DNA from 4 places in the Oceanobacillus sp. MO10714A genome. Region 1 is predicted to be linked to each of the others. Evidence: riboswitches for the same ligand, from Rfam matches in the RefSeq annotation. Region 1 holds a riboswitch; each other region holds the start of a gene.
The links. A riboswitch is a leader RNA that binds a small molecule or an ion and turns the genes downstream of it on or off. The one in region 1 is predicted to bind S-adenosylmethionine.
Positions count from the first base shown of each region.

Region 1 (8,257 bases):
AAATAGCCCGCGCAATTGAAAACCAAATGTATGTCGTATCTGCAAACAATGTCGGCACCCTGAATGAGGTTAAATACACCGGAACTTCTTTAATCGCAGACCCTTGGGGAGATGTTCTCGTAAAAGGTTCAGAAGATAAAGAAGAAACATTACGAGGCACAATCAATCCGGACAGGGTAATTGAAGTCAGAAAAAGTGTCCCAATCTTTGAAAGCCGTGTCCCAGAGTTATATTAAATATACAAATAAAGAGGTTATGTCAATGGAATTTTCGAATCGCCTAAAGGAGTTGCCCGTTCAATTTTTTGCAACTCTCGTAGAAAAAGTGACAAAAGCATACGCAGAAGGTCGCGATGTCATTAATTTGGGGCAAGGGAACCCGGATCAACCAACTCCACCCAATATTGTGCAAGCTTTGCAAGAAGCTGCCGCAGACCCAAATTCACATAAATACTCGCCGTTTCGTGGCACAGCGGAATTGAAACGAGCAGCAGCCGATTTCTATAAGCGGGAATACAATGTCGATTTAGACCCGGAAGCGGAAGTAGCTGTTTTATTTGGGACGAAGATTGGCTTAGTCGAACTACCCCTCGCCTTAATGAACGAAGGCGACATGCTGTTACTGCCAGATCCAGGCTACCCGGACTATCTATCTGGCGTCAAGCTTGCGAATGTTCGGCATGAAGTAATGCCATTACTTCGAGAAAATGCATTCTTACCAGACTATGACAAGCTCACGCCGAAACAATTAGAAGAAGCGAAATTACTTTACTTAAATTATCCGAATAATCCTACAGGAGCCATCGCTTCCAAAGAATTTTTCGAAGAGACGGCACAGTTAGGCAAGGAGCACGGTATCGGTATCGTCCATGATATTGCTTACGGTGCAATAGGCTTTGACGGGAAAAAACCGGTTAGTTTCCTCGAGGTAGAGGGCGCTAAAGATATCGGGATCGAGCTTTATACCTTATCGAAAACATACAATATGGCCGGTTGGCGAGTAGGCTTTGCTGTTGGCAACGCGAAAATGATTGAAGCGATCAATCTCCTGCAAGATCATTTATTCGTTAGTCTGTTCCCCGCAGTCCAACATGCGGCGGCTGTTGCCTTAACTGCAGAGCAATCAAGTGTGGAGGAATTAGTCGAGCTGTATGAAGGGCGCAGGAATGCATTAATCGCGGCATGTAAACGGATTGGTTGGGAAGTTGAAGCTCCTAGTGGCTCGTTCTTTGCATGGCTGCCGGTTCCGAGTGGGTATACAAGTGAGCAATTTGCTGATTTGCTACTGGAAAAGGCTGATGTTGCTGTCGCCGCCGGAAATGGCTTCGGGACGTACGGGGAAGGTTATATCCGGATCGGTTTACTAGTTGATGAAGCCCGTCTTGAAGAAGCAGTCGAACGGATTGAAAAACTTAAACTTTTCTCTTAGTCTGAAAGATTACTAAAATAAGAGTTGACGACACGTAACTTTTGCTGTAGTCTATATCAATATAATTAAATAGTTTTATCTCTTATCAAGAGTAGCTGAGGGACTGGCCCGATGAAGCTCGGCAACCTTTTTATGTCAACCATAAAAGAGGTGCTAATTCCAGCAAAACGTGATGTTTTGAAAGATAAGAGAGGACCTCTGAATACATACAAAGCCTCTCTTTCTTTAGAAAAGAGAGGCTATTTTTATACCAACTATTTCTTAATCTAAAGACGATTGGAAGGGAAAGGTAGATAGATGATCAAATTAGAGAACATCACGAAGGTATTCCCATCTAAAAATGGGAATGTTACAGCGGTAAACAATGTTAACCTTCATGTAAAAAAAGGTGAAATCCACGGTGTCATTGGCTACAGTGGTGCTGGTAAAAGTACCTTAATCCGGCTCGTCAATTTACTGGAAAAGCCGAACAGTGGAACGGTAACAATCAATGGCACAGAGCTAACAGCCCTATCAAATGAAAATTTGCGGAAAATGAGACAGAAGATCGGAATGATTTTCCAGCATTTCAATCTCATGAAGACTGCAACCGTTTATGAGAACGTAGCAACACCACTAAGACTTCTAGGGCTTAACAAAACAGAAGTGAAAGAACGTGTAGAAAAATATTTGAAAATTGTTGATTTAGCAGACAGAGAGGACAGCTATCCTTCTCAATTATCTGGTGGACAGAAGCAGCGGGTCGCCATTGCACGTGCATTATCACAGGAACCAGAAATCCTGCTGAGCGACGAGGCGACAAGTGCCCTTGACCCCGAAACAACTAATTCAATTCTTGATCTACTCCTTAAGATTAACGAAGAACTGGGGATAACCATCTTACTCATTACCCACGAAATGAGTGTCATTCAGAAGATTTGTGACGATGTGTCGGTTCTTGAAAATGGAGAAATCGTTGAACAGCGTTCCAGTATCGAATTGTTCACCGATCCCCGTCATCAGACGACAAAGAAGTTTTTAGATACGATTTCTCAGCGTAAATTATCCGCATCACTCATCAACCAATTGAAACTAAATGGTACGGTGACGAGCCTTACCTTTATTGGAGAGAGTGCCGGGGAGCCTTTACTTGCACAAGTGATTGAGAAGTTTAAAGTGAAGCCGAATATTTTAACGGCGAATATTATGGAATTGAAAAACGGAATCGTCGGAAATCTGATCATTCATCTTGTTGGTGAACAGGATCAAATCAATGCCTCCTTAACGTTCTTAAACGATCAAGGGGTCGTAACAGAAGAAGTGGAGGGTGAATAAATAAAATGGAAAACTTTATCGAACAATGGCTGCCTATTATTGGCCAAGCTATCATTGAAACGTTTCAAATGGTCATCATTTCCTTATTTTTTGCGATTTTGATTGGGGTGCCTTTAGGCATACTTGTTGTACTGACACGCCCGGGACAATCATTGGAAAATAAATTCGTCTATCAATTATTGAATCTCGTTATAAACATAGTCCGCTCGATTCCGTTTATTATTCTATTATTCTTTATTCTGCCATTTACGAAATTCTTGGTCGGCACAACGATTGGCGTGCAAGGTGTTATCGTTCCACTCGTTATTTACACCGCACCATATCTTGCACGCTTACTGGAAAGTTCTCTACTCGAAGTGGATAGCGGAATTATTGAAGCATATAAAGCAATGGGGATTAAAACACATAAAATCATCTGGAGTGTCATGCTTCGGGAAGCACGTCCATCCATCGTTTTAGGCTTAACAATTGTTACAATCAGCTTGATCGGTGCGACCGCAATGGCCGGTCTAGTCGGTGCAGGGGGACTCGGAGATCTTGCGTATCGTTTCGGACACTTACGTTATGAAGTAGATGTCATGTATGCAACGGTCTTTATCTTAATCATCCTCGTCCAAGGAATCCAGTCCCTTGGTAACCGGATCGCTGCACGTTTGAAAAAGGATTAAACGGAAGAAAGCCAACTTTAGGAGGTAGAAGTCTTGACGACTACAAAGCCGAAAGATGCATTCATTACGAACCTAGAAACAACGGAGACTTTTCCTTTTCGTGTAGAAGAATTAGAGGCAAAAGCGAAAGAAAAAATGTCGAAAAATGCATTTGGATACACCCGCTCAGGAGGCGGAGGGGAGGAGACGTTGCGGAAAAACACCGCTTCATTCGAGAAATATTCTATTCTGCCCCAATATTTAAATGATGTCTCCAACGTGGATACAAGTATTGAGCTATTTGGTCATACGTACCGCCACCCATTTTTGCTCGCTCCGATCGGAATGCTGAAAACTACGCATGAAGAAGCGGAACTTGCGGTTGCAAAAGCAGCTGCGAAATTGGATGTACCTTATATACAAAGCACGGTTTCCAGTTACGCAATCGAGGAAGTGGCAGAGGTTTCAGAAGGTAGTCCAAAATGGTTCCAGTTGTACTGGTCCAATAACGAAAATATTTCCTTTAATATGGTAAAGCGTGCAGAAGAAGCAGGCTATCAAGCAATCGTCCTTACTATCGATACAACAATGTTCGGCTGGCGCGAGGAGGACATGACGAACCGATTCTCACCGCTGAAAGCAGGCTACGGAAAAGCGAATTATATTACAGATAGTGCCTTTCTATCCACATTAAAGCAGGACGACGAGGCATCTGTCGTAGAAGAAATTTTGCAAAACATTTACCATCCGAAGTTAAGCTGGAAGCATGTTGCTGAACTGAAGAAACGCACATCTCTCCCGGTTTTATTAAAAGGAATCCTACATCCGACAGATGCAAGACTCGCGATTGAAAACGGGGTCGATGGCATTATCGTTTCCAACCATGGCGGTCGGCAGTTAGATGGTGTCATCTCTAGCATTGACGCGCTCCCAGCAGTTGTAGAAGAGGTTGGAGGGGAAGTCCCGATTTTAATCGATAGTGGCATTCGCCGCGGAGCAGATGTCGTTAAAGCACTTGCGCTAGGTGCCGACGCGGTTTTACTCGGCAGACCTTACGCATATGGGCTAGCCCTCGCTGGACAAGCCGGTGTTGAAAAAGTACTCACAAACTTTATGCAGCAGACAAGATCCTCCCTTGCGCTTGCCGGAGCGTCGAGTGTCAAGGTAGCGCGAAATATTCATATTTTGAAAGATTAAGCGAAGTAGGCGAAAAAAGGAGCACGTTAGATGGCAACAGCAATTGTAAAAGGAGCACCAGGCCATTACCGGACCGGTTCCGGTGTTTTAAAAGAATTACCGACGCATCTGGCAGATTTAGGTGTAAAAAATATTCATATTGTAAGTGGCAGAAAGGCATGGCAAGCGACATCACCCTATCTTCCGGAAGAATTGGATCACCAAGCATTAACATTCGTCGATGGTCCTTGCACATTAGAAACGAGCGAACAATTAGCAGCAATGTGCGAAAAAGAAAAAGCGGATGCTGTCATCGGTATCGGCGGAGGGACTGCACTCGATATTGCAAAAGCAGCAGCCGTCCAATCTGGAATCAAGTCGGTTCTAATACCGACAATCGCAGCGACCTGTGCCGCCTGGACACCGCTTAGCGTATTCTATGAAGCGGACGGAACTCATTCCCACTATACCGAGTTCCCGGTAGCGAACACGCTCGTCCTGATTGAACCAGCAATCATTGCAGCTTCACCGATTCGATTTTTGAAGGCTGGGATCGGTGACACTTTGGCAAAATACTATGAAGCAGACGCGTTAGTTCGCAGTTTTTACAAGAATCAAGAATTCCCAGTTTGGTTGCAAGTTTCCCAGTTCGCTGCAAGAGCATGCCGCGATATTTTATTAAAAGACGGAAAAGCTGCACTTGAATCGGTTTCGAAGCAAGAAGTTACCGACGCACTTGTCCGCATCATCGAAACGATTATTATGACAGGCGGCATGGTCGGTGGCTTCGGTGAAAAAGCGGGCAGGATTGCCGGGGCCCACTCGGTTCATAACGGTTTAACGGATGCGCCTAGTGTCAAAGATTTCTTGCACGGATCGATTGTTGCTTACGGTACGTTAGTCCAACTTGCGATAGAAGGAAAAGAGGAAGAACTCGACAAACTGCTGCAGTTTTATAAAGAATGGGAACTTCCAACATCATTAAAAGATTTATCCGTAGATGTAAAGGACACGGAATTACTAGGAAGGATCATTAAAAAGATTTTACTTCCACAAGAATCAATCCATTTAATGGAAGAAAAAGTGACAGAAGACATGTTAGAAAAAGCAATCTTCTATGTCGAAAATAAAATATGAAAGAATGAGGGGAAATAAATGAAAAAGACATTATTAACAGCAATACTTGCAAGTGTATTAATTCTATTCGCTGCTTGTGGCGGCGGCTCGGATGAAGGGGAAGGACTGCTCGAAGATGGAAAACTCGTTGTTGGAGTAACAGCAGGACCGCATGAAGAAGTTTTAGAAAAAGTGAAAGAGCTTGCGGAAGAGGAAGACTTGACGATTGAAATTGTGTCATTCAGTGATTATGTAATGCCGAACGTGAGTCTATCGGAAGGGGAACTCGATATCAACAGTTTCCAAACGGAGCCATTTTTTGATCATATGAATGAAGAACGTGGCCTGGATTTAGTAAAAGTTGCCGATACGATTACTTTCCCAATGGGAATTTATTCTGAGAAAGTTACAGATATAGCTGATTTAGAAGACGGTGCAAGTATTGGTCTTCCAAGTGACCCGACAAATAGTGGACGTGCATTATTATTATTTGAACAAGCTGGCTTAATCACGCTAGAAGAAGGACTTGGCGTAAACGCTACTGTCAATGATATCGCAGAAAATGAACATAACTATGAATTTATTGAGCTCGATTCTGCACAAATTCCGCGTCAGCTTGGTGAAGTGGATATCGCAGCAATCAACTCGAACTTTGCAATGGAAGCAGGACTTGTACCTGGAGAAGACTCGATTTTCATTGAACAAGATTCCACTTTTGTTAACTTGATTGCGGTACGCAAAGAAAACGAAGACGATCCAGCCGTTCAACAGTTCATCGATATTTATCAATCGGATGAAGTGGAGCAATTTGTTGAAGAAACGTATGGAGGATCGATTGTTGTAGGATGGTAAAAATATTTGACGAATGGGACAGCAAGTTACATTCTGCTGTCCCGAACTTTTTTAACAAAATGTTCAAAACTTCACAATGGGATTGATTATTCAAGTTATTATATAGTAGCTGCAGACATCTAGTTAATTTGATAGTTTACATTAGAGAAAAGCAACAGGACAACTTGAAAAATTTGATAGGTATATACAATATGTTAAACTATAGAGTGGGCTTGCTGTATCGATCAGCTATTTTTATAGCGAGCGAACCACCGGGGATAATTTATTAATTGGTGTTGCTATGGTATAATTACCAGAGTGTAAATTCGCTTTACAATGAGATACTAAAGATAAGGATGAAGCTTTAGTGGAGAAGAAAAGAATTATATTTTTTATCTATCAAATGGGTGCAGGAGGGGCTGCACGTACATTATTAAATATATTGAATAACATCGATCAGTCGAAGTTTACCCCAATACTTGTAACATTAAACTATAATGGGAATTATGAGAAGTATTTAAACTCAGATATTAAATTTATTAAGTTAGATACGAAACAGTTACGTTCAGCGATATTCCCGTTAGCAAAAGTAATCAGACGGGAAAAAGCAGATATTGTATTTAGCACGATTCCGAATTATAATACAGTCGCGATTCTTGGCAGGCTTTTTTCTTTTACACGGGCAAAAAATATAGTAAGAGAAGCTGCCTACTTGGGTGGCTCGCGCAAAGCGGATCTAAAATTAAGATTATATGGTCTATTATACACATTTTCCAGCCGTGTAATTGCGTTATCACAAGGTGTGAGAAATAATATTATTTCCCGATACAAGGTAGATAAAAATAAAATTGAAGTAATTTATAATCCAGTTGATGTACAAAAAATCAAAACAGGTATCGAAAAGGGAAAATTAAAAGAAGAACATAAAGCCCTATTTAATGGAAGCGAAAAGATAATCATTACAGCTGGAAGACTTGTTGATGACAAGGATCAGCAGACACTAATCAAAGCCTTTGCTAAGATACGTGATAAAATGAACGTAAGGCTGATTATCTTGGGTGAAGGGGAACGGGAAACCGAATTAAAAGAACTTGCAAGCAGGCTTAATTTACAGGATGTCATCCATTTCCTAGGATTTCAGGAAAACCCTTATATTTATTTTTCACAGGCGGATGTATTTTGCCTAACTTCAAAGCGAGAAGGATTTGGCCATGTACTTGCAGAAGCACTGGCAGCAGGAGTACCGGTCGTTTCAACAAAAGCAGAACCAGGTGCCGTTGAGGTTTTAGATAAAGGTAAATTTGGCCTGTTGTGTGAGATCGGTAATGAACAGGATGTAGCAGACAAAATAATACAAGCATTAGCATGGACAGATGCAGAAAGAAATACTGTCATTGAACAAGGCTTGGAACGCGTGAAGACTTTTCATGCGAAAACGATAGTAAGACAATACGAAAAAATGTTTTTGGAAACATTAGATTGAAGGAAAGAGAAAATACGAGGAGTTGAAGGAGTATGACTGCTCCAAAGCGTGTAGCGCACCTGACAACTGTACATCATCCTACAGATCCGAGGATTTATCATAAAGAATGCAAATCACTGAAGAAAGCAGGATTTGATGTTTCGCTGATTGCACAATCGAATGAAAACGACGATATACAAGATAAGCCAATCAGACATATCCCGTTAAAGAAATATAATAACCGTCTTAAGCGAATGACTTTAGGGGTTTATGATGCTTATAA
Region 1 covers NZ_JAXHDC010000047.1:792-9,048, forward strand. Annotated here, with positions in the region: gene SPD53_RS16535 (carbon-nitrogen family hydrolase) at 1-236, shown strand, start outside; gene SPD53_RS16540 (pyridoxal phosphate-dependent aminotransferase) at 262-1,428, shown strand; SAM riboswitch class I at 1,508-1,619, shown strand; gene SPD53_RS16545 (methionine ABC transporter ATP-binding protein) at 1,726-2,742, shown strand; gene SPD53_RS16550 (methionine ABC transporter permease) at 2,748-3,410, shown strand; gene SPD53_RS16555 (alpha-hydroxy-acid oxidizing protein) at 3,444-4,586, shown strand; gene SPD53_RS16560 (iron-containing alcohol dehydrogenase family protein) at 4,617-5,702, shown strand; gene SPD53_RS16565 (MetQ/NlpA family ABC transporter substrate-binding protein) at 5,721-6,533, shown strand; gene SPD53_RS16570 (glycosyltransferase) at 6,880-7,995, shown strand; gene SPD53_RS16575 (glycosyltransferase) at 8,028-8,257, shown strand, end outside.

Region 2 (8,257 bases), on a different contig from region 1:
TACCCAATTTATATAAAAAAGCACTTCCCAAATATATGAGAAGTGCCATAAACGTTGATATAACAGTATCCCTAACGTTTTGAAAATTGTGGAGCTCTACGCGCGCCCTTAAGACCGTATTTCTTACGTTCCTTATATACAGGCTTTCATGACTGACACAAAGGCAGTTATTAGCATGAACTATAAGGAGTTTAATTTCTATCATCTTTTCTAAACTTCAGTCTTTTGTACAATAAGTATCAGAAGCCAATTATTCCAAAAAAGTTAGAATTTATTGTAATTTTGTATCATTCATTTAGAAAAGGATTATGTATACTAAAAAATAGAGCGGTTAAAATCTTCCTTACAAAATTAATAAACATAAAAAAACAACGTGTGTCTAATAAAAGCCTCACGTTGTTTTTTGCTCTTTTGTATCTATATTCGTTACATCCAATATATCCAGCAAGAATACAAACACCGGTATTCCGATAATTAACCCCCAGACACCAAAGAAATGCTGGGAAAAGATCAAGACAATAAATGTATAAAATACAGGTAAGTCTGTTTTAGAAGACATCAATTTCGGATTAAGAATATACGCTTCAATTGCATGGATAACCATAATTGCGATGAGCAAGTAAATAACGGTTAAAAAGCCCCCGATTGTATAGGCGATGAGAGATAGCGGGATAAGTGAAATGATTACACCTGCAACAGGGATAAGCCCTAAGAAAAAGACCATAATCGCTAATCCAAAGATCTGTGGGAATCCAAGAATGATTAATACAATGACCGTAAGAAATGTATTAATCAGGGCAATCATAAATTGTGCTTCAATTACTTTGCCAAAGGTGCGTGAAAACTTACTGCCGAAGTACTCGATCTCCAGGTAAAATGGCGCAACTTTACTTTTTTTGAACTTACTCGTAAATGCAAGTAGGCGGGGTTTTTCGAGCAGGAAGAATAAGCTAAGTATTAACGAGATTAAAACCTGTACACTTACCGTGCTAATATCTGTAATCGACTTTAAGAGAAATGAAAAGCCGTTTTCTATGTAGCTTGTAATTTGAGCGCTTGAAATAATCGGTTCTATAAAACTAAAAACTGGATTATTATACGATTGGATGGAGAAATTTGAAATCTGCCCAATGACTTGACTGATTTCCATCGTTATAATTGGTAAGTATTTTACTGCTCCTACTGTTAATAAACTGACGATTACGGAGTATAGCAATAACACGAGAATCGATCGGTTAAATTTGATCCGTTTCATTGTAAATTCAACTAGCCCATTCATCAAAAATGAAAAAATAAAAGTAAGGAGGATAATATTTATTAAACTTCTTACACTGTAAAGAATTAGAATGATTAAACCAAAAATAATAATGCGTTTTACTCCGGTTTTTCGAAAAAAGTCGACGATTGATTCCATATAATATTTCCTCTCTTATGCCATGTGAAGTAAGTTAACTAGTTTTGCCTATATCCTTTAGTATCCACTTATAACAGGAAAAATACAAGATAAAAACTTAAGTAATCCTGCAATCATATTAAACCTGGGACAAATGCTCTGACCCTCTGTCCCGCTGAAACAACTTTAAAAAAAAGTTGACAATTTTATTCTTTTTGATTAGAATAGTTTCCAATCGGTTAAATTTTAAAATAATTTGTTCAATACAATTACATATGTATACTCTCTTATTAAGAGTGGTGGAGGGAATAGGCCCGACGAAACCCGGCAACCTGCAGTTGGCCAAACTGCAAAGGTGCTAAATCCTACAGTTTTTAAGAATCTGAAAGATAAGAGGAGGAATTTTAAAACCCTCTTCTTAAGGAAGGGGGTTTTTTATATGAAGCAATCTTTGAAAAGGTGGAAAGTTCACATTTAAACCCGACTATACTTATAAGGAAAATAAAGTTTGGAAAACTTAAATTGAAATTCAATATAAAAATAAGCCTAGGAGGAACTAGACATGAGAAAGTGGATTGCTTTTATCGCAGGAATGATTGGAGCTTCGCTCGTTATAACGGCTTGTGACTCTGCCCAGGGAGAAGGAAAGGACACATTAGATAAAGTGGTATTAGATTATGCATATTATTCCCCGACAAGTCTAGCATTGAAAGAATTTGGTTGGGCGGAGGAAGTGTTTGAGGAGCAGGGGATAGAAGTGGAATGGGTGCTCAGTCATGGGAGTAATAAAGCACTTGAGTTTTTAAATTCGAGTAGTGTAGATTTCGGTTCGGCTGCTGGGGCAGCTGCATTAATTGCAAAATCAAACGGATCGGCAATTGAGTCCGTTTATATTTATTCGAAGCCGGAATGGACGGCACTTGTCGCAACAGCTGATTCTGACATTAAATCGGTAGAACAACTGGAAGGTAAGAAAGTAGCTGCCACATTAGGAACAGACCCGTACATTTTCTTGCTGCGTTCGTTGCAGGAAGCGGGACTTTCCTCACAGGATTTGGAAATTGTGAACTTACAACATGCTGATGGTGCAAATGCTCTTTTAACCGATCAAGTCGATGTATGGGCAGGGTTAGATCCACATATGGCAAAAGTTGAAGTAGATTCTGGAGCAAATTTATTTTTACGGGACCATGATAAAAATACGTACGGAACATTAAATGTTCGATCCGAATTTGCAGAACAGCATCCAGAGGTTATAGAAAAAGTAATTGAAGTCTATGAAAAGGCGAGAGAATGGGTCATCGAAAATCCAGAGGAGGCAGCGGAAATATTGGCACGAGAAGCAGATATGGATTTAGAGATAGCTGAGAAGAGCTTGGAACGGAATGACTTTTCAGATCCGATTCCCGGAGAGAAGCAAATTGAAGCACTTAACGCAGCAGGTGAAGTACTGCAAGCGGAAAGTGTCATTCAAGAAAATATTGATGTTAAGGAACTTGTGGAAGAATTGATCGTTGAACAATATTCAAAAAATGTAATCGAATGAAGTAGGGGGAATAGGCATGTCCGTCAAAACAGAGGTAAATGAAATATTTGAAGTAAAAGAAAAGAAAGCAATAAAGGTCAACTCAGAATGGAAGAAAGTGAGGGGGTTCGCGCTTGGTCTCATTATCCCAGCTGTTCTGTTTATCATCTGGGAAGCGGCGGTTCGTTTCAGCTTGCTCGATGCTTATGTCTTTCCCTCTCCAACGACAATTGTACAAAAAATCATTGAACTAGCGAATGAAGGAACACTTTGGGGGCATGTTGGGATCACCTTCTATCGTGTGGCTGTTGGTTTTCTAGCTGGGACGGTTGCCGCAGTTGTCATCGGGTCTGTTGTCGGTTATTTTAAATGGTTTGAACAATTGATGGATCCATTAATCCAAGCGTTTCGTTCGATTCCGTCGCTCGCGTGGGTGCCACTATTTATCCTATGGATGGGAATTGGAGAGGCCTCTAAAGTGATGTTAATTGCAGTTGGTGTCTTTTTCCCAATTTATTTGAATATCGTTTCAGGAATTCAAGGTGTAGACCGGAAGTTAATTGAGGTTGGGAAGATTCACCATTTCACAGCATTACAAACAGTTCGTCGCATTATTTTTCCAGCATCCCTCCCATCTTTCCTCGTTGGGTTACGGAGCGGGGTTGGATTAGGCTGGATGTTCGTTGTTGCTTCCGAGTTAATGGGAGCAAGCCAAGGACTAGGATATTTGCTCGTCGTCGGTCAAAATACGTATTCACCTGAACTGATCATTGCAAGCATTATATTATTCGCACTACTAGGTAAAGCAACGGATTTCCTATTGAAGACATTAGAGGCCCGTGCATTAAAATGGCAGGATAACTTACAAAACCAGCTCTGACGGAGGGATCATCATGTTGAAAGTAGAAAACGCATCAAGAACGTTCAATAACGGACTGGCAGGATTTAAAAATCTATCATTTGCCATTCAGGAAGGCGAGACGGTTGGAATCCTGGGAACGAGTGGTTGTGGGAAAAGTACATTATTACGGGTGTTATCTGGTTTGGATGAAGGATTTAAGGGAGATATTGAGCTTGCGAGTCTAGGTGAGCAACCAATCGGAATGATTTTCCAAGAACCGAGATTAATGCCTTGGCTAACCGTGAAAGAAAATATCTTATTTGGTGTAAAAGATACGAAAAGTGTTGACGTGCAGGAATATTTGAATCTAGTCGGATTATCCGAATTTGGCAATCATTTTCCAAAAGATTTATCTGGTGGAATGGCGCAACGAACGGCGATTGCCCGCGCACTTATTGGAGAGCCTAGTGTTTTGTTATTAGACGAGCCATTTAGCGCACTTGATGCTTTCACCAAAATGCAATTGCAGGATTTATTGTTAGAAATTCAAGAGATTCGCTCGACAACGATGATTATCGTTACACATGATATTGATGAAGCATTGTACTTATGTGACCGGATATTGATTCTTGGTGGTCAGCCAGGGACATTGGAAAGAGAGCTGTCCGTTGTGGGAGCGAAGCCTCGTGACCGGGGTAATTCAAACTTAGCAGCAAAAAAAGCTGAAATTTTAGATGTATTACATATTGAATAAGGGGGCTAACGAACGATGGGGAAAGAAGAAGTCATTGATTCATATGAAGGGAATTATAATATAGCAGCTGATCTGCCTGTCAGGGAGGATTTCACTTGGAAGGCAATCGAGTCTCATTTTAGTTGGTCGGATACTGGAAATGTAAATATGGCATATGAGAGTGTGGATCGCCATGTGGCTGATGGTTATGGAGAAAAAATCGCACTTCATTATTTCGGAGAAGCTGAAGAAAATACATTGACTTACCGTGAATTAAAAGAGCAATCGGATCTCTGGGCGACGGTTCTAAAAAATAAAGGGGTAAAAAAAGGCGATTTCGTCTTCGTCTTTTTAGAAAAGCATCCTGATTGTCATATCGCCATGCTTGCCGTAATCAAGCTTGGTGCGATTGTCGGACCACTGTTTGAAGCGTTTATGGAAGATGCTGTGAAAGAGCGTATTGCGGACTGTGAAGGTACTTACTTAATTGCTTCGCCGGAATTGATCAAGCGTGTTCCACGGAAAGAGTTGCCTTCCCTTCAGACGGTCTGGATTACTGGAGAGCCCGAGCAATGTGAAGGTGATGAAATCTCTCTCTATGCTGAAGCACGAGCGACACAAGCAGAAGAAGGCATTATCGAGTGGGTGGATTTAAACCACGGACTTAATATTCACTATACGAGTGGCTCGACTGGTCGCCCGAAAGGTATTATCCATGCACACCGGGCAATGATCCAGCAATACATCACGGGTAGATGGGTTTTGGATTTAAAAGATGATGATGTTTACTGGTGTACGGCTCATCCTGGTTGGGTGACTGGAACGGTATACGGGGTATTTGCACCGCTCTTAAACCGGGCAACGATTGTCATTCATGGTGGCAGATTTGAAGCGGATGAATGGTATTCTGTCTTAGAGAAAGCAGGTGTAACGGTTTGGTATAGTGCCCCGACAGCTTTTAGAATGTTGATGGCAAAAGGGAATGAGAAGTTAACAAACTATGATTTATCTAAGATTCGTCATATTTTAAGTGTCGGTGAACCATTAAACCCAGAAGTCATTCGTTGGGGGATCAAAACATTATCTAGACGTATCCATGATACATGGTGGATGACAGAGACGGGAGCACAGCTTATTGTCAATTTACCGACAGAAAGAATCGTTCCAGGATCAATGGGCAAGCCTTTTCCAGGGATTGAAGCAGCGATCTTAGATGAGGATGGAAAAGAACTTTTACCTGGAGAAGTAGGGCATTTAGCGCTGAAAGCAAATTGGCCTGCTATTATGCGCGAAGTTTGGAAAGACCCGGCGAAATATGAGACGTACTTCCCGTTTGAAAACTGGTATGTGTCAGGTGACTTGGCGACGATGGATGATAATGGTTATATCTTTTTCCAAGGGAGAAGTGACGATATGATTAATTCTTCCGGTGAACGAATCGGTCCATTTGAAGTGGAAAGTAAGCTGATGGAACATCCTGCAGTCGCAGAAGTTGGTGTTATCGGGAAGCCAGATGCGGTCAGAGGAGAAATTGTGAAGGCGTTTATTGTGTTGAAGAGTGGCTATGAGACGAGTGAAGCGTTACTACAAGAATTGCGCCAATTCGTCCGTAAAGGTCTTGCAGCACATGCTGCACCAAAAGAAATTGAATTTATGGAGGAGCTTCCGAAAACACCGATCAGCGGAAAAATTTTACGCCGGGAGTTAAAAGCGAAAGAGCTGGGAAAAGTAGGAGTTTAATTCATTTGAGAAGTAATTTTATTTAAATAGATGAAAATAACAAGGAGGAACTTATCATGAGTCAAGAAACAGTAGCTACAAATCAGGAAGCATTGTACCAAAAATCATATTTCAACCGTCTTGGTGAATTAGGTGATCTGGCGCCAGATACGTTTAAAGCGTTTGCGCAGTTTGATAAGGCAGCATTGGCTGAAGGAAAGTTATCTAGAAAGTTGAAAGAACTCATTGCGATTGCTGTTGCACATACGACAGGTTGTCCGTATTGCATCGAGGTCCATGTAAAAGCAGGTAAAACTGAAGGTGTAACGAAAGAAGAATTGTCTGAAGCAGTTCTCGTTGCAACAGCGTTAAAAGCAGGATCCGCAATTGCTCATGGTGTAAATGCACTGAATGCTTACGATGAAACCCAGGATGAAGAATTATATAAACAATCTTATTTTAACCGGTTAAAAGAGTTTTCTGCACTAAATGACGATATATTCAAAGCGTTTGTAGATTTTGATACGTTGTCACTCAAGGATAATATATTAAGTGTGAAAGAAAAGGAACTCATCGCAGTAGCTGTTGCACATACGACAGGTTGCCCGTATTGCATTGCTATCCATACAAAGGGAGCCAAGAAAGCGGGTGTGACGAAAGAAGAGCTAGCAGAGTCGATTTTTGTTGCAACGGCATTAAAGGCGGGCTCGGCGATCGCGCATAGTGTGAAAGCGTTAAATGCATATGATAGCTAAGATTAAAAGTCTATAGAAAAAACAATAGAAAAGCCGCATGGAATCAAGTGAAAAAATCTAATATACTCCCCCTATTCCATGTGGTTTTGATTTTATCATGTTATCGTCCGAACGAACTTAAATGTATCTCGCTCGGTTGATCAGAACCCCTTTAATTGTCTGAACGAACTTAAATCTAAGCCCGTTCGAGTGATAATAGCGCTCCTAATCACCCGAACGAATTCAAAACTTGTTCAAATGGACAATGAAAAATGAAAATGGCTCTTCCCTCTTGATTAAGGTATTGGAAGTGCATCCGATGCAATAATGGAATTACTTGTTGCATCCATTAATTATACCAGGGAAGAGCCTACAATTTCAGACTGCAAAAGTTAAATGAACAACTATTAAATATCTTAATACATGAAGATAGATTTATAGCTGCGTTCCTAAGATACTTTAATTTAAACTGTTGCTTTCGGTGGAGATGTTTTTAAGATTTTCTCACCTAATAAAGAACCTATAAGATCAACTGCAACTTCAGCTGTTTTATTCCTTTCATCTAGAATAGGATTTACCTCAACAAATTCAGCGGAAGTAATTAAATTTGTATCCGCTAACATTTCCATTGCAAGATGACTTTCACGATAACTGATTCCACCGTTTACTGGAGTGCCTACACCGGGACAATCAAGCGGATCTAAACCGTCTAAATCTAAAGATAAATGGATTCCATCTGTATTTTTAAGATAGTCCATTGTTTCGAGTATCACTTGATTCATTCCAAGTTTATCAACTTCATGCATCGTGTATACCTTCAGGCCAATTTGATTAATCAACTCTTTTTCTCCCTCATCTAAATCGCGTATTCCAATCATCACTACATTCTCAGGTTTTACCTTTGGAGCCTTACTCCCGATATTAACAATGGAAGGGTGACCATATCCTAAGCTAACTGCAAGTGGCATCCCATGAATATTGCCAGAGGGAGATGTTTCTGGAAGATTCAAATCTCCATGGGCATCGAACCAAATAACACCCAAATTAGAATAATTCTGTGCTAATCCCGCTAATGTTCCGATCGCTATACTATGATCCCCTCCTAAAATTAAAGGAAATGCTTCGTTTTTTATTATATTATCTACTTCCTCCTGTAAATCTGTATTTGTTTTAAGAACTGCATCCAAGTTTTTTAAGTTTGTTGAGGCTGAATTGTCCATATCGTTGTTGCAAACCGTAATATTTCTATTGTCGACCACTATATGACCGATATTCTCCAGTCGTTCCACAATACCGGCATAACGAATTGCAT
Region 2 covers NZ_JAXHDC010000025.1:33,269-41,525, reverse strand. Annotated here, with positions in the region: partial or broken gene rpsI (30S ribosomal protein S9) at 72-134, opposite strand; gene SPD53_RS12730 (AI-2E family transporter) at 392-1,414, opposite strand; SAM riboswitch class I at 1,678-1,789, shown strand; gene SPD53_RS12725 (aliphatic sulfonate ABC transporter substrate-binding protein) at 1,956-2,939, shown strand; gene SPD53_RS12720 (ABC transporter permease) at 2,956-3,798, shown strand; gene SPD53_RS12715 (ABC transporter ATP-binding protein) at 3,812-4,513, shown strand; gene acsA (acetate--CoA ligase) at 4,529-6,232, shown strand; gene SPD53_RS12705 (carboxymuconolactone decarboxylase family protein) at 6,289-6,966, shown strand; gene rocF (arginase) at 7,410-8,257, opposite strand, start outside.
Region 2: another riboswitch for S-adenosylmethionine. It lies ahead of SPD53_RS12725 (aliphatic sulfonate ABC transporter substrate-binding protein); the one in region 1 lies ahead of SPD53_RS16545 (methionine ABC transporter ATP-binding protein).

Region 3 (8,257 bases), on a different contig from region 1:
CCTTTTCTTCCTTTACTCACTTATACAATGATTAGGATGAAAAGGTTCAATTGTTTTTTAACTTTTTAACGATAATTTCTTATTCTCCAAACGATACTCACAATCCGCAACATGTTCAATAAAGGTGTGGTCATGCGACACAAGCAGAACAGTTCCCTCGTAACCTTTTAAAAATCGTTCCAATGCTTCAATACAAAACACATCAAGAAAGTTTGTCGGTTCGTCCAGTATCAATAGATTGTATCTGCCTAAAAACAACTGACAAAGTACTAAACGAGTTGCTTCTCCCCCACTCAGCTCTCTGATATTTTTCTTCAAATCATTACCTGTAAAGCTCATGGCATGCAGAACGGAGCGAATTTTACTTTCTGCGTGGTCACTACGATCTTTCATATAATCAAGGACTGTTTCATCTTTCGTAAATTTATAATCCAGCTGCTCATAAACTCCGATTACAGCTTTCGGAGAGATGGTCAGCCCCTCGCCTTGATTCATTATATGTCGGAGTAACGTTGTTTTTCCTGAACCGTTCTTTCCTGTGATTGCAATCGTCTTACCAAGCGGGAATTGAAAACTTGCTTCCTCAAGTAATGCCTTCTCCCCTACCTGCAGGTTCAAGCGGTCTGCCATGATTGGAAATCTATTATGAAGTTCGAGTGCTTTCGACTGGTGAAAACGGATGATTTTCTCTTCTTTTGGTGCTTCCACCTCATCCAGTTGTTCCGCCCTTTTTTCCAGTGCTTTTGCTGCTCGCTCAACAGATTTTTGACTTGTTCCCTTTGATTTCGTCTCAAACATCCGGTTCGCCTTCGCTCTTGTTTCCTTTTTAGACTTTTGGCCACTCGCCTCGGTTATTTTCTCTGCCTTCTTCATCTTTTCTCGAGCAGCTTTCATTAAACGTGACTTCTCTTTTTGATACTTTTCATGTTCTTCTGCTTGCTGATCTCTTTCCAGCTCTTTTTGCGCGGTATAGTTCAAGTAATTTCCTGCATACTCCTTTACTCTACCATCCTCGACTTCCCAAATTTTGTTCACCAATTGGTCCAGCACATAACGGTCGTGGCTTACGAGGACTAGAGCACCATAGTAGTAAGTTAATTCATCGATTAAAAACTGGGTCCCATCCGCATCAAGATGTGTCGTCGGTTCATCCAGAAGTAAGCCTTCATGATAATCAGAAAAGATTTGCGCAAGTTTCAATCTCGTTTGCTCTCCACCGCTGAAGTTATCAAGCGAAGTTTCCGGGATCGCTAATTTCCCGATTAATTCATAATCAATCGCACTTTTTTCTGGCGCCGACAATTGATCAAAATAGGCAAAATCTGCATGATGATGCACCTTTCCACGTGTTGGCTGAATCATCCCAGCCAAGAGCTTTAATAACGTACTCTTACCTGCACCATTCTTCCCAACAATACCGATTCGGTCAAACTGGTGAATTGCTAATCGTTCAATCTCTATTATCGTTTGATCAAAATAAGTTAACGCTATATTTTCTAATTCAAAGCATATTTTTTCCATCTCTGCTACCTCCCGAAATAGTTAAATTTCGTATCGATAGCTAGGATCGATACGAGCTCAAGTCTAATGCGAGCTCGTCTTTCATTTTCTGTTAAAAAAGGGCACAAAAAAAGAAGGCAGAATAAGCCGCCTTCCTCATTAAAACAGAGTAAGATTAAAAATGAAGTTGATTAAAAAAGGACAGACTAATCCCGTTTACCCTGCACAAACAAGCAGAGTCTTTGAACGTATTTAGTTACTGGTTCAAAGTTTGGAATCGTAGTCTTATTTTCTAATCATCCTTCTTAACGTTTAATTTTATACTAATCATTATACCTTTTTTCTAGAAATAATCAACTATCTAAAAGTTATGAGAGTTCTCACATCTAATCTAACGCTTGTTGCAGATCCTCCATTAAATCCTTTACATCTTCTAAACCAACTGAAAGACGAATCAAACCATCTTCTATCCCTAATTCAATTCTTCGCTCTCTCGGGATAGAGGCGTGTGTCATCTTTGCTGGAAGTGAAATAAGGCTTTCGACAGCTCCCAGACTCTCAGCAAGAGTGAAATATCTTACTTTATTAAGAACTTCCATTGCTTTTTCTTCATTGTCTACCGTAAAGGATACCATCCCGCCGAAACCACCTGATTGCTTGGCATGAATTTCACGGTTCGGATGCTCTGGTAAACCTGGATAGTACACGTTTCCAACTTGTGGATGGTTTACAAGAAATTCAACAATTTCACTCGTATTACTTTCGATTTCTTCCATTCTAACTCCTAATGTTCGGATTCCTCGAATCAGCAACCAACTATCATGAGGAGCTAGAACACCACCGGTCGCATTTTGAATAAAATGTACTGCTTCACCAAGCTCTTCGTCGTCTACTACTACTAGACCCGCTACAAGATCGCTATGGCCTCCTAAATATTTCGTTGCACTATGGATGACAATGTTTGCTCCATGATCAATTGGCGATTGCCAATATGGCGTATGGAATGTATTATCAACAATTAATGTTAAGTTATTTCCTTTTGCAATATCCGCTAACGCTTCAATATCCGTTATTTTCAACAATGGATTTGTCGGTGTTTCTATAAAAATAGCTTTTGTCTCCGGGCGAATGTTTTCTTTAACTTCGTCCAAATTACTTGAATCTGTGAAGGTTACATCGATGTTCCGGTTATTTAAGATCTTTGTCATGTAGCGATAAGTTCCGCCATATACATCATCAGTAATCAGGATATGATCTCCCGATTGAAATAGATCCATTACCGCTGCAATTGCAGCCATTCCAGAAGCAAAAGCAAAGCCACGCTTCCCTTTTTCCAGATCAGCAATAAGTGTTTCTAAAGCCTCTCGCGTAGGGTTTCCCGTCCGTGAATATTCATAAGTAAAATTACCGACACCATTTTGCTTAAATGTGCTTGCCTGATAAATCGGCGGCGACATCGCGCCAACATTTTTATCAATAGCTGCTCCACCGTGAATTAATTGCGTTTTCTTTCTCATCTTATTCTATCCCTCCTTAGAATGAAACTTCATTCAGTGGGGGTTTCGATGCACTGGACGTGCTAGTGTCGACATTGCGACAAGACGTCGCGTATTTAGTCGACGGCCCTTCTCCCACTGAATTCGCTTTCGTGAATCAGGGTGGTAGCGTCCGCCTAAATAAATTTGATTAACCTCTTCCTTTTGATGCGGAAGTGTTACGGACGTTTTCCCCGCGATAGATTCCCGTACTCAAGTAGCGTTCACTACTGTCCGGAAAAATAGTTACGATATTTGTTCCAGGCTCCGCGATTTCTGCTTCTTTTAAAGCAGCTTCTACTACAGCACCGGAAGAACTGCCAACGAGTAATCCTTCATATTTTGCTATCTCAGCTAATCGGGCAAATGCTTGTTCGTCGGTAACCGTATAAATTTTGTCAAATAGACTCCGGTCCATAATGTCTGGTATGAATTCTACTCCTATTCCCTCTATTTTATGGGGACCCGGGTCACCCCCATTTAAAATGGATCCTTGAGGTTCCACAATTACTGTCTTTACTTGTGGCTGCTTTTCTTTTAGATAACGTGCCACGCCAGTAAACGTCCCACCCGAACCGGCACCAGCAATAAAAATATCAACTCTTCCATCTAAGTCAGCTATAATTTCCGGCCCAAGTGTATCATAATAGGTGTTTGGATTATCTTTATTATAAAATTGATTAGGAATATAGGCGCCCGGACGAACGCTTGCAAGTTGTTGCGCCTTTTCTATTGCATAGGCCATCCCAAACTCTGTCGGTGTATTGATTACTTCAGCGCCTAATGCCCGCATAAGGGCCTGTTTCTCCTGACTAAATTTTTCAGGAGTAACGAAAATAGCATGTAATTGATAATGGATTGCAGCAAGTGCCAAGCCAATCCCCGTATTACCCGCGGTCGGCTCAATCACGGTGTCTCCCTTTTGTAATTCCCCTTTTTCGATAGCTTTTTGAATGAGATAAAATCCGAGCCGATCCTTGATGCTCCCACCAATATTCTGGAACTCCAATTTCGCAAACAGCCTTACATCTTTTGGTAAATCATATGCAGTGATTTCAAACATTGGCGTGTTCCCAACCAACTGGCTGAGGTTTTGTATGATATTCATTCTTTCCACCACCTGCCTCATATGGACATTTTTCTTATGCGAGCTTTGCTTCTCTATTCAATTGCGCTTCCATAATCCATACATAATCATTGATTTGTTCAAAACTTGTTGTAAACCCATACTGATGAAGTATCTGTTCCATCTTAGGGATGGTCGTGTAATATTCCGTATTCAAATCCTCTGCTAATCGATGATAACCCTTCTTTTTCGCCTGTAGATAGGCTTCATTTTTCTTTTTATCATTCTCAAAGATCGTATCACCGAAGATAATTTTCCCTTGCGTGTCTAATATATTTGTGTAGAGTTTAATCGCTTGCTCCTTTTCCTTATCCGTCAAGTGATGAAATGCATAGCTACTCACAATTGCGTCTACCTTTTTATTTTGTCTGGGAAAGGATAGAAAATTGCCTTTCATAATTTTCGTGTTAGGAAGTTTTTGTTGGGCAATTTTCCGCATATTGTCTGAAGGCTCAATCCCAACCACTTCTAACCCTTTTTCCATAAGCTTTTTTGTTAAATTACCTGTTCCTACGCCAAACTCAATGACAAAACCATGCACACGATCACTAATCTTCTGAAGAATTATTTCATAATTTCTGAATACTTCCCGATATTCCATATCAGCCCCCTGAACCGTATCATCGTAACTCGCTGCCCACTCGTCAAATAAACGATTAAACTGCTCTCCCAATCCAACCACACCATTCATATAAATTTACTTGGTATTATGATATTAACAAAGTATAATAATTGTTACAACTCTTACGATTAAAATCCAAACGTAATGTCCACCAATAAAAAAAGCAAACTTCCAGCAGCTACATACTGCTCGAAATTTGCTTTTTTGACCTTTTTCATTCACTATTAAATAATTCTTAAAGTGAAACTTCATTCAGTGGGAGATTCCTTACCTCCCCACTGAATGTTAGTTGAACAGAATCAGGTATTTACGGACTGTATATCCCCCACCTTCACATTTTAGTTTTCCCTCTTGTTTAGAGTGGGGGGTATTACAGACCGTTAATGTGTATAAAACACGAGAGTCTTCTGCTTGTTAAATAACAGGTGTACCGTCCAAATGCTTAAGATTATCTCATTTTGGTATCACCAAATTTCTTTTGATAACTCAACGATAAAGCGTAATTTCTCCCATTGCTGTTCTTCCGTTAACTTATTTCCGTGATGGGTTGATGAAAATCCGCATTGTGGGCTTAAGCAAATTTGCTCCTTGGGAATGTATTGTGTCGCTTCTTTTATTCGATCTTTAAGCTTTTCCTTATCTTCCAGTTCACCTGACTTCGAAGTAACTAATCCAAGGACCACTTGTGGCCCACCCTTAGGAATATGGGCTAAAGCTTTGAAATCCCCAGAACGTTCGTCATCATATTCCAGGAAAAATCCATCCACTTTTTCCTTCGCGAGTAAGGTTGGTGCAATCAAATCATAACTACCACTGAACATGTATGCAGACTGGTAATTTCCACGGCATAAGTGCGTTGTGACAGTTAAATCCGCTGGTTTACCATCCAACACTCCATTGATTACGCGGAGGGCCAAGTCGATGTATTGCTCTCTCGAGTAGCCATCTTCAGGGAATTCCTTCTCAGGAGAAGAGAGTCCTGCAATGTATACGTCATCCAATTGCAAGTAACGGACACCTGCATCGTAAAACGCTTGAATCGCATCACGATATGCTTGAATAACATCTTTCGCATAAATTTCAATATCGGAGTAAACTGTCTCGTCCATCATGCCAGGGTGGAATAGCTGATTCGGACTTGGAATCGTTTGTTTTGCGACTGCACGACCATCAACAATTTTATTAAAGACCTTAAAGTCCTCAATAAATGGATGGTTCGGATTGAATGACACTTTTCCGTTGTTGCGAATTGTGTACTTTTCTGTTTCTATCCCTTTAAATCGATAACCATGCTCTGGAACATAGCCCTCTATGCCATTTAAATGCTCAAGGAAATCAGTGTGCCAGAATCTACGGCGGAATTCTCCATCCGTTACAACCTCTAAGCCAACTTCAATCTGCTTATCAACAATTCGGGTAATCTCTTCTGTTTCAATCGCATATAATTCATCCGCTGACTTCTTTTCGGCCTGAAAATCTGCTCTTGCTTGCTTAATGCTTTCGGGTCTTAATAAACTTCCAACATGATCTGCTCGAAATGGCGCTTTCGTAAGTGTCGTCATTGTATTTCCCCTTTTCATTATATATTTTGATTAGAAGACTCTGTCTTCACCAAGCTTTTACGGCGAATGCTCTAGTTGCATTTATGCGGGAAGAAAGGATTTCTACTTTCATATCTGCAAAAATAAGAAAATCCCCTTCTTGAAAATAAGAAGAGGATTCTAGTATCGTGTCTACTCTTCTTATCTTCAAGCATATGACGCTACTGGAATTAGCACAATACATATTCATGTCTGTTGCTGAAGCTTCACAGGGCCAGTCCCTCCACTTCTCTTGATAAGAAAATTTGCTTTATTAAGTTATTAGCTATACTCTACATAGCTTTTAGATAATTGTCAACCTTTTTTAAACATTTTCTTCAACCGGCCGAGCGCGGTAGACAACGAAGGATAGAATTACTGCGATGATCGTAATGATAAAGATAATAAAGTAGACATGCTCCACTGCAACAACCATCGCTTGCGTTATTGATTGTTGAGACGCAGGATCCGCAACACCTGCGAGATAACTGGCCTGTTTCGAATTTAAAATACTGATAAATACCGAAACTCCAATTGCCCCGCTCAACGGCTGCAGCGTGGACATCACAGCCGTACCGTGCGGATATAATCGCTTCGGCAGCTGATTCAGCCCATTTGTTTCAGCTGGCATCATCGTTGCAGATACGCTAAGCATAATGAGCATAAATCCAACGATTATTACCCAAGGCGGCGTATCAGCTGTCATTCGGCTGAACATAAACATCGTCCCGGCAAGCACAATTGTCGCAGGTATCATCATCACCCGAGGACCAACTTTATCGAATAAAGCGCCCATAAATGGGCTCATAATCCCGTTTAAAATACTTCCCGGGAGCAGCAGCATTCCAGCCATTGCTGGTGCAAGAGCCATTGGTCCCTGCATGAACACCGGTAAGATAAGTTCTGAGGCAAACATCGTCATCACAATAATAATGAACATGATTACTGCATGCGTGAACATCGGCAATTTGAACACGCGCAAGTCCATCAACGGTTCTTCCAGCTTAAATTGTCTGATGGCAAAGAGAATGATTCCAATCACCCCAATGATAATTGCAGTTAAAACATCACGTGTTAAAAACCCTGCCTCACTCTCTCCAACCGAGCTGAATCCGTATATTGTTGCACCAAAACCTACCGTTGAAAAGACAATGGAGAGCCAATCGATCTTCGGTTTCGTCACTTCCGATACATTCACCAAATATTTCAAGGCAAAAAGAATCGAAAATACAGCAAATGGGAGGACAGAGATAAATAAAAATCTCCAACCCAAGTAATCAACGATAACTCCTGAAAGTGTTGGTCCGATTGCAGGTGCAAACATAATAACTAACCCAACAATTCCCATGATTTTCCCTCTTTTATGTGGAGGATACACAAGTAAAAAGACGTTGAATATAATCGGCATCAACATTCCAGTACCGACTGCCTGAATCAACCGGCCAGTAAGCAATACGGAAAATGTCGGCGCGATTGCCGCTATCGTTGTACCAATTGTAAAGACCGTCATCGTCCCAATGAAAAGCTGCCTTGTCGTAAACCATTGCATAAATAATGGAGATACTGGTATAACAATCCCCATCATTAACATAAATCCTGTTGCAACCCACTGGACAGTTGGTAGCGTAATATCGAACTCTGCCATTAATGTCGTGAGCGCAATATTCAACAGTGTCTCATTCAATATCGCGAAAAACGCTCCGATGATCAACGCTGCCATAAGCGGCAATGTTTTGACATTCGGATCTTCTGATAGAAATTCATAATTTTTTTCTTTTGATTTGCTCATTATTTTTACCTCTAATTTTATTTTAAAATATAGTATATCTATGCATTTCACTCACTTTTTACCATCAAAAAAATAATAAAGTTTGCAAAAAACTTCCTCCTTCAA
Region 3 covers NZ_JAXHDC010000010.1:40,092-48,348, reverse strand. Annotated here, with positions in the region: gene SPD53_RS08380 (Msr family ABC-F type ribosomal protection protein) at 58-1,521, opposite strand; gene SPD53_RS08375 (bifunctional cystathionine gamma-lyase/homocysteine desulfhydrase) at 1,887-3,017, opposite strand; gene SPD53_RS08370 (PLP-dependent cysteine synthase family protein) at 3,187-4,143, opposite strand; gene SPD53_RS08365 (class I SAM-dependent DNA methyltransferase) at 4,178-4,834, opposite strand; gene SPD53_RS08360 (5-methyltetrahydropteroyltriglutamate--homocysteine S-methyltransferase) at 5,248-6,345, opposite strand; SAM riboswitch class I at 6,523-6,626, opposite strand; gene SPD53_RS08355 (MDR family MFS transporter) at 6,689-8,152, opposite strand.
Region 3: another riboswitch for S-adenosylmethionine. It lies ahead of SPD53_RS08360 (5-methyltetrahydropteroyltriglutamate--homocysteine S-methyltransferase); the one in region 1 lies ahead of SPD53_RS16545 (methionine ABC transporter ATP-binding protein).

Region 4 (8,257 bases), on a different contig from region 1:
GGGATTTACGGACTGTATATCGCCCTCCTTAACATTTTGGTTTTCCCTCATGCTTAGAGATGGGTATATTACAGACTGTTAATACGTGATAAAAAGGATGTTGGATGAATGATTTATATCTATATTGGACTTGTCGGAGCACTCGGTGCGATGCTGCGGTATAGTATAGGAATTCTAATTATGACAGAACATGTTTTTCCCTATGCGACGTTATTGGTTAATTTGATAGGGAGCTTTTTACTTGCGTGGCTGACTTACGGACTGTTTAAAAGGATTCATCTGGATGAAATGCTGAAAACAGCGATAACAACGGGTTTTGTCGGCTCGTTCACTACATTCTCCGCTGTCAGTGTAGAAACGGTTGAGTTGTTTCAGGAACAGTCGGTGCTGCTCGGATGTGTCTATATTTTAGTAAGTCTGGTTGGCGGGCTAGGGATGAGTGAAATTGGTTTTCGAGTGAGTAGAGGAGTGGGGGAAAAATGAGCTGGCTGCAATTATTGCTCGTTGGCATTGGCGGGTTCTTCGGTGCGATTGCACGTTATATGATTTCAAGAAAATTGAACAATCCGGAAAAAGCTATACCGGTGGGTACACTCCTCGTCAATCTGACAGGGGCATTCATGCTCGGGTTTCTTATGGGGACTGGGGTGGACGCGCTATTACTTCTCCTATTAGGAACAGGTTTCTTAGGTGCCTTTACGACATTTTCAACGTTGAAACTCGAGATGAGTTCGTTGTGGAGAAGGGGGGATAGACGGGAGTTTTTCTTTTACGCGGTTGTAACGTATGTTTTTGGAATAGCATTGGCATTTCTAGGGGGTATTATTGGCGTTATTTTTAGAAGTATTGTAATTATGAATTAAAAGTGCTATTCTATCCTAAATATTTATTTGAAAAAGGGGCGTATGGAATGCAAGCGATTCAGTTTCCAATACTTGAAAAAGAAGCGACAATCGGCGTTACAGCTCCGTCGTCAGGTGTGTCACTGGAATTACATGAATTAATCCACAAAGCTAGGAAGCGGTTAGAAGGAAAAGGGTATCGCATGCAAATTGGAAAGACGGTTTGGAATCAAGATAAAGCGAAGGCGGCACCAGCATTGGAGAGAGCGGCTGAATTTAATAGATTAATGGATGATGAAGCTGTTCAATTGATATTCCCTCCTTGGGGCGGGGAACTTCTGATTGAAATGCTCGAACACGTGAATTTTGAAAAAATCCAATCAAAGTGGATACTAGGTTATTCGGACACGAGCTTGTTATTACTCGCCATTACGTTGAAAACCGGAATTGCAACTGCACATGGCACGAATCTTATAGATGTAAGAGGAGAATCCTCTGATCCGACTACGGCTATGTGGGAGCAGGTATTATCAACGAAGCAGGGGAACTCTGTTGTTCAATATTCTTCTCGGAAATATCAAAAAGAATGGCAATTTGATAATCCGACGCCCCATATCTTTAATTTAACAGAACCAACAAGGTGGAAGAGTGTTACAGAGGAAAGCGTAAAAATGGAAGGGCGTCTTCTAGGTGGTTGTATTGATGTAATCAGACATCTGATTGGGACAGAATATGGGGATATTGCTCGTTTTCGTAAACAGTTTACAAAGGGAGAGCCGATCATTTGGGTTATGGAAAACTGTGAATTAGCAACTACGGACTTACGGAGAACGCTTGTGCAGATGAAGCTTGCAGGTTGGTTTAAAGAATGTGCAGGAATTATGTTTGGCAGAAGTCCAGCGAACGATCCAGTAGATAACTATACAGTTGAAGATGTTTATAATGATTTATATGAAGAACTTCAAGTTCCAATTATCTATGATGTGGACTGTGGGCATGTTCCACCCCAGATCACATTTATAAATGGAGCGTATGCGGAAGTTGAAGTAGCTGATGGAAAAGGAAAGATTGTACAGCATTTTAAATGAAACTGGGATATACAATAAAAGGTTCCGCTCATTGGCGGAACCTTTTAATTCGTTAGTGTCCTGCAACATCCCGCTTCGCAAAGAAGAACCAGGAGATCACTGCAAAAATAATATAATAGACAACTAGTACGGTAACGGAAAAACCGAGTGTCATTTCTTCTATCACTGGTGTGTTCCCGTTAAAGTACTGGGATAGGTCTGTATTTGCAAATAGAATGTATTTCGCCCAGTCCCGTTCTATGAAGAAGAACACAATCTGGTTTCCAGCTAGCATAAGAAAAATTGCGAGTCCAATTGCTAACGCGCTGTTTCTGAAAATGGAAGAGATCATAAAGGCGAATGTCGCCATCATAAGCAAGTTCACGAGACTGAAGCCGTAATCGGTTATAATCTCCCCAATAACTGGAACATATTCCACTCCATCGCCTTTTTCAAGAACGATATGAGGATTCATCCCGTCAAAGCCGATGAAAATTCCTCCGATAATCCATGAGAAGAGGAGCACGAATAAAAACGTTATAAATGAAAATATTAGTACGGCGCTATATTTTGATATTAAGATTTTCGTCCGTGAAATTGGTCGGATGAGCAGCAGCTTAATCGTTCCCCAGCGGAATTCGTTAGCAAGAATACCGGCAGCAACGATGATGGTAAAGAGACTGACAAGGGAAAGCAGCATCTCATTTTCCATTACAAATTGCCACGCACCGTAACTTTCAGGCATAATATCATGTTCTAAATAATAATTATTGATTTCGATGAACGTTGAATTAAAGGACTCCATATCGGGAAATTCTTCCGTATCTTTCATGTATTCGGCATTCTCTGTTTCCAGCGTCTCTCTCCACGTATCTTCTTCATATGTCATAAAGTCCCCATAAGTTTTTGCCAACAGGCCGACCCCAATAATGATTAATGCCAGTATGATATACATTGCCCAAGTCGATTTCAAACGGTAGATTTTAATCACTTCATTTTGTATGAGATTTAGAAAATTAGTCAATGATATTCTCTCCAATCAGATCAAAGAATTTATCTTCGAGAGTTGATTTGGTGACTTGCACTTCATAAATGAGAATATTTTCTTTCACCAAATCGGAAATGAGTAGCGGGATATTCTCCTTCTCGGTTTGGAACGTGATTTTACCGTTTGTTTGGGCGGCAGGTGTTTTACGATTGACGACTTCTAGGGCTTTTTCAAGTGGTGTTGCTTCCATTTCCACTTGCAGCAGTTGTTGTTCGCCTGCTGGTGTATTTTCTTTCACAGCTTGAATCGCCACAAGTTCGCCATTTTTAATAATGCCGATCCGGTCGCACATTAACTCGATTTCGGACAATAGGTGGCTGGAAATGATAACTGCAACATTATGTTCGGTTGCAAGTTTCCGGATATATTGTCTGATTTCTCGAATGCCGGCAGGGTCTAGTCCATTCGTCGGTTCGTCGAGTATGAGAACGGATGGCTTATGCAATAAAGCTTGGGCGATTCCTATTCGTTGTCGCATCCCAAGTGAGTATCGGCCAACTTTTTCATTCATTACTTTTTCCAGACCGACAAGTTTAACCGTCTCATCAATTCTTTCCTGCGTAATCCCTGGAATCATCCTTGCATATTGTTTTAAGTTTTGTGCGCCTGTTAAAAAGGGGTAGAGCTCTGGATTTTCAACGATTCCGCCAACTTCACGGATTGCTTCTTTAAATTCTGTTTTAATACTTTTGCCGAGAATATGTACGTCGCCTTCTGTGAGTTTCATTAACCCTACCATCATACGGATTGTCGTCGTTTTCCCGGCACCATTTGGTCCAATGAAGCCGAATACTTCCCCTCTATTAATGGTAAAGGAAAGGCCTTTTATGATTTCCTTATTGCCGATACGTTTTCGGACATTCGTCAATTGCATTGCAATTTCGGTCATTTTATTCCCTCCTCTATCGTGTTCTCTAGGTGGTACGGAAAAAGGGGTGGGAAAGTTTCATTTTTACTGATTTTGGTAATAATATATTCAAAAAGATGATCGGCAGAAATGTTTTTCTAGCCGATCATCTTTTACTGTAAGGGCACTTCCACCTTTGATTTAAGGGGAGCTATGCTTTTATATTACCCCATACTTTTTTTGCTTCTGTGCTACCCTCACTGAATGAAGTTTCACTTTATGAATAAACCAAGAATACTCGTGACTTCAGTTGTGAGAGATTTAATTTAGGGTAGTATTGCGAACGATCGTACAGGAAATCCACTTGCTTTTTCAGGCTTTGGAACGATATTGAAAATGATGGCACCTTTTGTTGGAACTTTATCCAGATTGGTTAGCAGTTCGATCTGATAGGTGTCTTGCTCTAGTACGTAATATTCTCCGATGAGTCTGCCGTTTTTTGCAGCGTCGATAGCGGAGTCGGTGTCAAAGGTTTCGTGGCCGACTGCTTTGATTTTTCTTTCTTCAAATAGGAATTCGAGAGCGTCTATTCCCCAGCCGGGAAGATGTGGATTACCGTCTTCATCCTTATTCTCAAAACGCTCTTTATCTGGCCACCGCTTGCTCCAATCGGTACGTAAGGCGACAAATGTGCCTGCTTCAATTTCACCGTGGACTGCTTCGAATTTGAGGATATCTTCTTTCGTCAAGGTGAAGTCATGGTTATGTGCTGCTTCCCTTGATTTATCAATGACTATGAGCGGTAAGACAAGTTCTTTTAATTTAAGTTCATCGAGGTAGCGCTGATGTCTTACGAAATGAATTGGAGCATCGATATGAGTACCGTATTGTCCGGCAAAAGAGAACTGTTGGGCAAAGAACCCATCGTCATGGTTGTAAAGTGTCTTGAATGCGGCATCATCAAATGCTGCAAAATGCGGTGAATCAGGGCCGAAAGTGTGAGTCAAATCAACCCATTCTTTTTCTTTCAGTAGTGAGATTGCTTTTTGTAATTCTATTGCTGCTTGTATTGTCGTCAATTTCATCCCCCCTAAAATTATAAAAACCCTCTTCTTGAAATAAGAAGAGGGTTAGGTAGCATATCTGCTGGCTCTTCTTATCTTCGAGCAAATGCATGCTCCTGGAATTGGCACAGTACTACAAAAGCCTGTTGCCGAGGTCTCAAAGGGCCAGTCCCTCCACCTCTCTTGATAAGAAAAAAATATTAAGAAATTAGTTAAATAATAGAATATACCGAAACAAGAAAAAAGTCAACACTTAATTCGGGGACAGGGGGTCAGAGCATCTGTCCCAACTGGGACAAATGCTCTGACCCCCTGTCCCAGTTTACCGGCAAAAAATAATTATTTCATAAGGGGTTGTTTGGGCTGGAATACTCTTTGTTGCTGCACCATAAACAACAATTAAATTTCTCCTTGCAGGGTTTTGTTTGAAGTCTTGCCCGTTTGTTAATTGCATCTGTGTATCAGGACCGATATTTAGCTGCAAAGAGCCGTCACTGCTGATTAATTGCTCATTAAAATAACTTACCTTTACTTGGCTATATGGATTTTCCTTCACGATAACTAATGCCCGGTATTGCGGTGGATAAATTAAAATTGTGGCTGCATCCCCATCATAATAACCGGTGATCTGATCCCCGACTTTGATTTTTTCCTGATATAGAAAGAACGTATCTGGTCCTGCAACGAAGTTAACGACAGTACCGGCATCATTCTGAACAGATATAAACTTGTAACAACCGAAATTATCATTAGGCGGATACATCGGAAAGTCATCTACACTTGTGACGCGGCCGGTAAAGGATTTGAAATTGATTCTACTCACTGGAACCACTCCTTTTTATAAAATTAGCCCACAATAGTTTATGAGAACTTAGGTTAAAAGTGCTGGAGTGGGACAAGTGCTCTGACCCCATTGTCCCAGTGGGACACGGGGGTCAGAGCACTTGTCCCGATTTCTATACAGGGTGTGTTGGTTATGATTTAATGGAAATAATGGAAAAGTTATTGAGGTTGTTCGGTATATGGATGTTTAGACCATAATAAAGATGGAGGAGGGATTTAATGGAATTAAGACAGCTGGAATATTTCATGACTGTATGTGAAGAACTGCATTTTACGAGGGCTGCTGAGAAATTGAACATTGCCCAGCCGACATTAAGCCAGCAAATCAAAGTTTTAGAAGGCGAGGTAGGAATTCCGCTCTTTGACCGGATAGGGAAAAAGACTGCATTAACGGAGGCCGGAGAGATTTTATATAAGCATTGTAAGCAGATTTTCTATGAATTGGAACAAGCACAAGCGGCAATTGGAGAACTGAATGGGTTGGAAAGAGGAAGGCTTACAATCGGATCCTTGCTTACTTGTATGAATTACCTACTTCCTCCTGCACTAGTTCGCTTCAAAGCTCTTTATCCGAATATCAAACTGTCTGTCCATGGATTGCGGACAGAAGAGATTGAAAGAAGCATACTGGAAAATAAACTGGATCTTGGTCTTACGTTCCTGCCGAATGGAAATGATGAGTTGGAGGAAATTTCATTATATACAGAGGAACTGGCACTTGCTGTTCCCAAAGGTCATCCACTTGCGATAAAGTCGGCAGTAAACTTTGATCAAATTACCAATATCCCATTAATACTTATGCCGGAAAATTATCAACTTCGGCAGTTAATTAAGGGCTACGCTCGAACTGTCGGGATCACGATTAATCCGGCACTTGAGCTGACAACATTGGAATCAATTATCCAACTGACGGAAAAAGGTATGGGAGCCCCCATTTTACCACTGCCGTACTTGGAACATTTAAATAATCAAGATATAAAAGTTGTGAAAATACTAAATCCAACCCCACAAAGGGAAATTGGTATTATCTATCGAAAAGATAAATTCATGTGTACAGCAACCAGAGCCTTTATCGGAGAAGTGACGAAAGCAGTAGCAGGTGGGGTAGAGGAGCAGGCTATTAACATCAATCCATGAAAAAAGCAGTTCAGGTACTAAGTTGTCTGAATTGTTTTATCAATTATATTTCTATAAATTATGAAAATACAGTGGGACAAGTGCTCTGACCCCCTGTCCCAACCCCCTGTCCCACTGACAAGAACGCCCGAACCGTCGCCCTAGGGAGATTGGTTCGGGTGTTGTTTTGGTTTTTAGTCTTTTTTAACATCTTCCATACTTGCGCCGTAATTAATATGATAGGTCTGTCCGTTCAGCACTAATGCTGGAACAGATTTTACTCCAGCCTCTTCTGCTTCATTGATTCTAGAAGGATTTTCCTCGAAATGGACAATTTCTAAATCTACTTTCGAATCATCTAGATAATCTAATACCATTTTTTCCGCATTGACGCATACTGGACAACCCGCATGATAAAATATTGCTTTCTGCATGTGAATACCTCCTTTTTCTCTTATATTTAGCTTAGAACAAGTAGGTAGCTATAACAATTAGAAATTTTCTATCGTAATGATAGGTTTTAACTATGCTAAGATAAAAGAATAGAGTAAATGATAATAAAAAAACATGAATAATAAATGGAGGGGCATATGGTTCATATATTATATATTGAAGATGATAAAGAAATAGGTCATTGGGTCTCAACAGATTTAACGGAAAGAGGTTATAAAATAACATGGCTGCAGTCTGGGGAAAATATGGAGAGCTATTTGACTTCGATAGATTTAGCGATTTTAGATGTAATGCTGCCTGGATTAGATGGATTTTCTCTTGGCAAGCGTCTGAAAAAAAGTGCACCAGATATACCAATTATTATGCTTTCGGCTCGAACTGCCGTGGAGGATAGACTGGAAGGTCTCCGTTTTGCAGACGATTATGTGACAAAACCCTTTCATCCCGATGAACTCGCTGCCCGGATTGAAGTATTGCTGCGAAGGTTCCAGCGACATGACGAAGTATTAGAAATTAAGCATTTGCAGATTTACCCGAAAGGCATGCGGATTATCAACAAAAATAATGAGGAGGAAATATTATTAACAGGTAAACAATATCATTTATTCCAGTACTTTATCCGACACTTAAATCAAATATTAACAAAAGAGCAATTATATGAAGGTATCTGGGGAGAGAGCTATATCGAAGGTGATAAAACATTAATGGTGCATATCCGATATTTACGAGAAAAAATTGAAGAAAATCCATCTGTACCAACAGTCATTGAAACGATTCGCGGTATTGGATATCGGGTGAAACAATGAGGAATTTCTTCAGGTCTCTGTTGGCAAAATACATGCTCCTAATCGTGATCGCAATTTCTTTAGTACAAATTGCTTCCATAACGATTGGACTATTTGTATACGGATTCGCCGAAAATGTTGAAAACCGTTATCTTAAAGAGGGAATAGACACGGAAACGATTGAAGAAAGAT
Region 4 covers NZ_JAXHDC010000037.1:5,676-13,932, reverse strand. Annotated here, with positions in the region: gene crcB (fluoride efflux transporter CrcB) at 109-483, shown strand; gene crcB (fluoride efflux transporter CrcB) at 480-863, shown strand; gene SPD53_RS15085 (S66 family peptidase) at 911-1,930, shown strand; gene SPD53_RS15080 (ABC transporter permease) at 1,983-2,933, opposite strand; gene SPD53_RS15075 (ABC transporter ATP-binding protein) at 2,926-3,846, opposite strand; gene SPD53_RS15070 (cyclase family protein) at 4,131-4,883, opposite strand; SAM riboswitch class I at 4,958-5,061, opposite strand; gene SPD53_RS15065 (hypothetical protein) at 5,191-5,631, opposite strand; gene SPD53_RS15060 (LysR family transcriptional regulator) at 5,931-6,848, shown strand; gene SPD53_RS15055 (thioredoxin family protein) at 7,022-7,261, opposite strand; gene SPD53_RS15050 (response regulator transcription factor) at 7,418-8,086, shown strand; gene SPD53_RS15045 (sensor histidine kinase) at 8,107-8,257, shown strand, end outside.
Region 4: another riboswitch for S-adenosylmethionine. It lies ahead of SPD53_RS15070 (cyclase family protein); the one in region 1 lies ahead of SPD53_RS16545 (methionine ABC transporter ATP-binding protein).